2 regions of the Selenomonas sp. KH1T6 genome follow, and region 2 is predicted to be linked to the other one. Evidence: riboswitches for the same ligand, from Rfam matches in the RefSeq annotation. Region 2 holds a riboswitch; the other holds the start of a gene.
What was found. A riboswitch is a leader RNA that binds a small molecule or an ion and turns the genes downstream of it on or off. The one in region 2 is predicted to bind thiamine pyrophosphate.
Positions count from the first base shown of each region.

Region 1: linked by a shared signal. The riboswitch ahead of cytX (putative hydroxymethylpyrimidine transporter CytX) and the one ahead of thiS (sulfur carrier protein ThiS) in region 2 are both predicted to bind thiamine pyrophosphate.

Region 1 covers NZ_FNWN01000018.1:27,010-30,870, forward strand. Annotated here, with positions in the region: gene eno (phosphopyruvate hydratase) at 1-840, shown strand, start outside; gene cytX (putative hydroxymethylpyrimidine transporter CytX) at 1,068-2,282, opposite strand; TPP riboswitch at 2,360-2,463, opposite strand; gene BLW59_RS11060 (putative manganese-dependent inorganic diphosphatase) at 2,655-3,861, shown strand, end outside.
Region 2 covers NZ_FNWN01000033.1:7,719-11,579, reverse strand. Annotated here, with positions in the region: gene thiH (2-iminoacetate synthase ThiH) at 1-597, opposite strand, end outside; gene BLW59_RS14370 (thiazole synthase) at 609-1,388, opposite strand; gene thiS (sulfur carrier protein ThiS) at 1,403-1,597, opposite strand; TPP riboswitch at 1,659-1,774, opposite strand; gene araA (L-arabinose isomerase) at 1,905-3,329, opposite strand; gene BLW59_RS14355 (xylulokinase) at 3,641-3,861, opposite strand, start outside.

The DNA of each region.
Region 1 (3,861 bases), on a different contig from region 2:
GGCGGCGCCCATGCCACAAATTCAGTGGATACCCAGGAGTTCATGATCATGCCTGCAGGAGCGCCTACTTTCCGTGAGGGCCTCAGGTGGTCCACGGAGGTTTTCCACGCCCTGCAGTCCCTGCTGAAAAAAGAGGGTAAGGCTACTTCCGTAGGCGATGAGGGGGGCTTTGCCCCTGACCTTTCCTCTGATGAGGACACCATCGAGCACATCCTGCAGGCCATACGCGAAGCAGGATATGAGCCCGGGAAGGACTTTGTCCTGGCCATGGATGCCGCAAGCTCTGAATGGAAAAGCGAAAAGGGCAAGGGACATTACAAGCAGCCCAAGTCCGGCAGGGAATTCACCTCTGCCGAGCTGATTGCTCACTGGAAATCCCTGGTGGAGAAGTATCCCATCTACTCCATCGAGGACGGTTTGGATGAGGAGGACTGGGAAGGCTGGCAGCAGATGACCAGGGATCTGGGCGACAAGGTGCAGCTGGTGGGAGATGACCTGTTTGTCACCAACACCAAGCGGCTGAAGAAAGGCATCGAAGGCGGCAGCGGCAACTCCATCCTCATCAAGCTGAATCAGATAGGCACCCTTTCCGAGACGCTGGAAGCCATCAAGATGGCCCACCAGGCAGGTTACACGGCCATAGTCTCCCATCGCAGCGGTGAGACAGAGGATACCACCATCGCAGACCTGGCAGTGGCCCTCAATACGGATCAGATCAAGACAGGAGCCCCCTCACGCTCTGAGAGGGTGGCCAAATACAACCAGCTGCTGCGCATAGAAGAAGAACTGGGGGAAAGCGCTGTCTACGCAGGCATGGCTGCCTTCAAGCACAAGAAGTGATGACGTCGTCAAGGCAATGAAGGCCTTCACAAATGACTGCCTGATCCAAAGCGCGGAACCAGGGTCGGGTGCATTTGAAAAGAACAAAATGCTCCAAGCAGCCTAACGTGCTTTGACAAATATGAGAAAGAAAAATCACCTTGCCGAGAGTTTGGCAAGGTGATTTTTTAGCGCATTTGCTTGCTCCTTCAGCCAGGAGCCTCAATCTCACATTGGAGGATATTTCCTTACAGGGTAGCAGGCTCCTCTTTTTCCTTCTGCCTGTTGCCCAGGACAATGGCAGCAGCGCTGAGGCACATGGTGAGCAGCATGTCCGGCAGAGTGCTGCCTATGGGCAGGTCAGTTTCCATCAGGAAGCGGTAGAGGAGGAAACCGGCCAGCCACACCAGCAGATTGGACCAGCAGAAAAGACTTGTCTCATAGTTGCGGGAGGCCATGAGATGATTGACCAGCTGTACGGCAATCATGGGGGCAAAGACTGAGCCGATGAAGTAGAGGAAATCCGTGAAATCCAGCAGGGGCAGGAAGATGGCTCCACCTGTGCCCAGCAGGGTGACAGCTATGGCCAGGGCTTTTCCCTTTGCTTTGGAGGACAGGGCTTCGCCGGACACTCCTGCAGAATAGGCATCCAGATAAGTGGTGGTGACGGTGGAAAAGAGGATGATGGCCAGGCCCGCCAGCCCCAGCCCGGACTTCAGCATGATTTGGGCGATATCCGCCTCCCCGAAAGCCAGGGCGGCCCCCAGGCCCATGAGGTACATCCAGGAGCTCACCAGACCGTAGACGATGGTGCTCACCGCCGCTGCCCTGACAGGCTTTTGGGCCTTGCGGGTGTAATCGCTGATAAGGGGCAGCCAGGAAAGGGGCATGGCAATGGAAAGCTCCAGGGCCAGGCCGAAACTCATGGCTTCGGCAGGCAGGGGGGCAGCCCCGCTGGCGCTGGCGAGATTGCTGCTGAGCAGCAGGGTGAGCAGCAGCAGGGCCGCCATGGCCAGGGCGTTCAGCCTGCTCAGATTCTCCAGGCCAATGGCCAGCCACAGGATGATGAGCAGTCCTATCAGCAGGCACCAGAGCTCATGGCCTGCTCCTAAAAGCCCCCCGGCAGCCAGGGCCCCTTCATAGATCATGATGCCCGTCCAGCCCAAAAGCTGCAGGATATTGAGCCCTGCAAAGAGCAGGGCGCCCCTGCTGCCAAAGGTCATCTTGGCAGCTTCCATGGAACTTTTCCTCACTTTGCCGCCTATGACCCCTGCCCCAAAGAGCAGGGCGCAGCCTATGAGATGCCCCATGAAAATCGCCAGCATCCCCTGGCCGAAGCCCAGAGGGGCCAGGAAAGTGCCGGTCTGTATCTCGGCAATGGAAAGGGCAGCGCCGAACCAAATCAGGCCGTTGGCCCAAAGTGAGGTCCGTTTGGGTGATTGTGTCATCTGACAATTTTGCATGGTGATTCCTCCTTGTGTTGGGGAGGGAAAGGGCAAACGAAAAGGGACTATCCGGCTAAAGTTGGATAGTCCCTTGAAATATCGCTATTCCTGCTTCCCTACGTTGGCATTATCCAAATCAGGTGCGGTCGAAACGCATAGTTTCCTCTCAGCCCGTCTGCGAGCTCCCGTGTATGTGATTGTCTGGCTATACTTTAATACTTTAAGCCGGAGTTGTCAAATCAAATCGCTGGTCTGATTTACCGAGATATCATTGACACATACAAACCCATTTTATCTGTCGACAAGATGGGCATTCTAGCGTTATAATGTATACATGCTATAAGAGTCGGGGCTGTTGACGGCATCAGACAAGAGGAGGATTTTTTTTTCATGAATAGCACGAAACCAATCTATACCATCGGGCATCGCAATCCGGATACGGATTCCATCTGCTCGGCTATCGGCTATGCACATCTCAAGCAGGCACTGGGTGAGAACGTAGTGGCTGCCCGTGCTGGCAAGATCAATGCAGAGACCAAGTACGCCCTGGAGCATTTCCAGGTGGAGGAGCCCCTTTTGCTCACCGACCTTTATCCCCGGGTCAAGGATATCACCATCGACTGCAAGATCGTAGTGAAGCAGCATGATACTCTGCGCCATCTGGGTGAGGTCATGCGGGAGCATGATTTGAAGTCCGTGCCAGTCACCGACAGCAAAGGGGTGCTGGTGGGCATCGTCACCGTCAGCGATCTGGCTCAGCGCTACTTCCAGGAACTGGGCATGCAGAATCTGGCCAATATGCGGGTGCGCTATCGCGACATCATCCAGGCTACGGACAGCCAGGTGCTGGTGTCCGGTGAGGAAGGCGAGTTCATTAAGGGCAATGTGCGCATTGCTGCCGGCAGCCTCAACACCATCAAGAGCGTCATCAAGGAGCACGACATTGTCCTCATTGGCGATCGTCACGATGAGACCATCATCGACTGCGTGAAGCAGGGCATTGCCTGCCTGATTGTCACCGGCAATGGCCGCGTTTCCGCTGATGTCATCGAGGAAGCTGAGGAGCGCAATGTGTTCGTGCTTTCCACTCCTTACGACACCTATACAGTGGCCCGCCTGATCAACCAGTGCGTGCCCATCCGTCGCATCATGCACGACAATCCCGTGTGCTTCAAGCCTATGGACCTGCTCTCTGATATCAAAGGGGCCATGGAGGAGAACAATTACCGCAACTACCCCGTGGTGGAAAATGGCCATATCGTGGGCCTGGTAAGCCGTGACCGTCTCATGGTTTCCGAGCGTGAGCGGGTCATCCTGGTGGACCACAACGAGCGCGGCCAGGCCGTAGAGGGCATCGAAGAAGCCAAGATCATGGAGATCATCGACCACCATCGTCTGGGCGGCATCCAGACCAGCGAGCCCATCTACACCCATGCAGAGCCTGTGGGCTGCACAGCCACCATCGTGGCCAATATGCATTGGCACAGGGATATTGACATTCCTGCTTCCATTGCCGGCCTCTTGCTTTCCGCCATTATTTCCGACACGGTGCTCTTCAAGTCTCCCACCTGCACTGAGTATGACAAGATGACCGCCA
Region 2 (3,861 bases):
ATTGCGGAAATACCGCCGGGCCAGCTTGCAAGCCTGACCGATGTAAGACAAATCGCTTTTCGTCTTGCTCTCCCCGGTGAGCAGCAAGATCTCTTCCATACCGCTTTGGGCAATGACCTGCATTTCATGCTCAATCTGCTCTGCATCAAGCTGCAGGCGACGAATGTGGTTGTAGCAGTTAAAACCGCAATACACGCAGTAATTCTCGCAGTAATTGGCAATGTAAAGGGGGGTAAAAAGGTACACCGTATTGCCGAAATGACGACTGGTTTCCCGCCTGGCCCGCCGGGCCATTTCCTCCAAAAAGGGCATGGCCGCAGGCGACAGCAGGGCCTTGAAATCCTCCTTGGTGCAGGTGGCATGGCTCAAAGCCCGCCGCACATCTGCCGCCGTATAGCGGTTGTAATCATAGGCTTCCATTTCCGCCAGCACTGCCTGCTCCACCGGCGAAACCAGCTGCTCCATTTCCGGGAAATACTCCAGGGGGCTTTTCCTGCTGGCAGGATTGTTTTCCAGCTCATGCTTGCGCTCCAGCGCCTTGGCGCTAAGGTGCCTGGAATCTACCAAGAAGCTGTTTTTCCTCTCTGTTTCACTCATCTTGCCACCCCCTAAGCACGCAGAAATCCAGTCAGGGGGTCTGAGGCTTCCGCACCCCGGCTGAGCACCCGGCCCAGCCCGGAAAGATAAGCCTTGCGCCCCGCTTCAATGGCCTGCCGAAAGGCAGCAGCCATCAGCGGCAAATTCCCCGCCGTTGCCAAGGCAGTATTTGCCATGATGGCCGTCACTCCCATCTCCATGGCCTCACAAGCCTGGGAAGGCGCGCCAATGCCCGCATCCACAATAATCGGCAGGTCAATCTCATCCACGAGAATCTGGATAAAATCCTTGGTAGCCAGCCCCTTGTTCGACCCGATAGGCGCAGCCAGCGGCATGACTGCCGCTGCCCCGGCGCTGACCAAATCCCGGGCCACATTCAAATCAGGGTACATGTAGGGCAGAACTGTGAAGCCTTCCTCAGCCAGCAGCTCCGTCGCCCTGATGGTTTCGCTGTTGTCCGGCAGCAGGTACTTGCTGTCCCGCATGATTTCCACCTTGACAAAATCCCCGCATCCCATGGCCCGGGCCAGCCTGGCAATGCGTACCGCCTCCTCTGCGTTGCGTGCCCCGGAAGTATTGGGCAGCAGCGTCACCTGCTTCGGTATGTAATCCAGAATGTTTTCCTTGTCCTGGGTATTAGCCCGGCGTACCGCCAGGGTCACAATCTCTGCCCCCGCATCCTGCACCGCTGCTTCAATCAGCCGCAAGGAATACTTGCCCGAGCCTAAAATGAATCGGGACTTGAACTTCCGTCCCCCCAGCTGCCAGCAATCATTCATCTTATTTGCCATCACCAAGACCTCCTTCAACCGCCGCCCATGAAGCAGACTATTTCCACCACATCACCATCATGCAGCACTACCTGGGGATAATGCTCCCGGGAAATGATCTCACCGTTATACTCCACAGCAATCATCCTGCCCCCATAGCCCTTTGCCTGCAGCCAATCAGCCAGGCTGCTGCCTGCCGCCTGTTCATCTGCACCGTTTATCTTCACCATGCTCCCACCCCCTTTCGGCGCACCAAAAAGGGACTGCCCGCTTCGGACAGTCCCTAAAAAATACAGTTTTCCTGCACATCCCTACGTTGGCATTATCCAAATCAGGTTATGGGTCGGAACCTCAAGTCCCCTCTCAGCCTGCTATGCTAAAAGCCACAAGCTCCCCTCGCTATGAAATTACTCCCTTATTGTAACACCATTGCCCCCTTGAGGTAAAGGCTTTTTTGCCAAAACATCAAAGGCAGCCTCATGACAAGGCTGCCTTTGATGTTGGGATTTATGAGAAAAAGAATTGGAGAAAGCTAAATTAAAGGATTTCTACCAGTTCCATGCCCAGCATGGTGCCCAGGTCATGGAGCTGCTCCGGGGTGATGGTGAAGGAAAGGACAGTGTGATGTCCGCCACCTGCCTTCATCCACTCCTCCGAGCCCTTCCTGAGGCCCACGGTAGGAGTCCAGAGCTGCTTGGCTACAGGCAGATGCGGCGTCTCAGCCTCAGCCTTGCGGCAGTCAACAGGGTAGTAAATCAGACGGAAGCCCTCGCGGAAGTCAGCCACGGTGACATCCACAGCCTTGCCGTCTGCGCCGGTGAACACCAGGCGGGCAGGGTCATCTTTGCCGCCGATATCCAGCGGGTGTACCTCCACCCTGGGCTTGTCACTGGCAATGGTGGGGTCAACCTCCAGCATGTGGGCACCCAAGATGGCTTCGTGGCCCTTGCGGAGATCCAGGGTGTAGTCCTCCATGAACACAGTGCGGTCATTGTGAGCCAAAATCTTCAGCAGGCGGGTGAGGGCCGCATGCTTCCAGTCACCCTCAGCGCCAAAGCCGTAGCCCTCAGCCATGAGAAGCTGGGCAGCCAGGCCCGGCAGCTGCTTGAGGCCTTTGAGGTCCTGGAAGTTGGTGCAGAAGGCGGTGTAACCCCTGTCATCCAGGAACTTCTTGATACCCAGATACTCCCGCAGCTGATATCTCACAGATTCGGTGAATTTGGCAGCATCGTTATGCTGGGGAGCCAGGTCATACTTGTTGCGCAGTTCCTGATACTCCCTGTCAATATCATCTTCGGAAACAGCGTCAATAACTTCTACCAGATCGCCTACCGGCCAGTAATCTACCGTCCAGCCCAGCTGGATCTGAGCCTGCACCTTGTCACCCTCGGTGACAGCCACATCACGCATGGTGTCGCCAAAGCGGCAGACCTTCAGCTTGAAGCTCTCGTTGTAGGCCACGGCCACATCCTGCCAGCTGGCAATCTCAGCCTGCACCTCTTCATCGCCCCAGAAGCCGTAGACAATCTTGTTCTTGAGGTTCAGACGGCTGTTGAGGTAAGCATACTCACGGTCGCCATGGGCACTCTGGTTCAGGTTCATGTAATCGAAATCAATGGTATCGTAGGGAATATCCTGACGATACTGGGTAGCCAGATGCAGGAGTGGCTTCTGCAGCAGCACCGTGCCGCGAATCCAGTTCTTGGCCGGAGAGAAAGTATGCATCCAGGTGATGACGCCTGCCACTTCCTCGTGGTAGTTCACATCCTTCATGAACTGGGTGATGCCGTCAGCTGTAGTCATAACCCCCTTGCAGACCACTTTATAGGGCAGGGACCCGCTCTCATTGAGCTTCTTGACGATATCCTCTGCATCACGGGCCACATTCTTCAGCTGCTCCTCACCATAAAGGAACTGGCTGCCAGCCACAAACCAAAATTCATAATCAGGTAATTTAAGCATTTGTAAAACTCCTTTTTCTAGTTAAGCTACAGTAAAGGTGAGTGCCAAGGCCTCCACCGCTTGCGGGGGGCGCGTAAGCGCGGGAGCCCGGTGGGCTCCCTGGAGGGGGACCGTCGAAGACGGTGGAAGGGGGAAAATCAACCGAACAAGTATCCTTCGAAGTCACCTATTCGCCCCCTGGCCCCCCTTCCGTCAGCCCTTTGGGCTGCCACCTCCCCCGCAAGCGGTGGAGGTAAGGACTGCTATACACTTTGCCCTTATAAAATTTCAGTGCCAATCATAACATCAAAGCATCTGTCCCGCTGCCAACATCACTCGTTAATGCACTCCCCAGCCATGCGTTCTAATCTAAGCCCCTCTTTATAAGCCTTGATATAAGCCTTGGCCCCTTCGCGTCCCTCTGCCATAGGTGGCAGGGTCGAACTCTTTGCTTCGGCAAAAATATTCTTCTCCAAGAAGTCCGGCAAACTCTCATTTGCCCCCTTCTTGTTAAGGAAGAGTGCCAGCACCGCCATGCCCCAGGGACCACCGC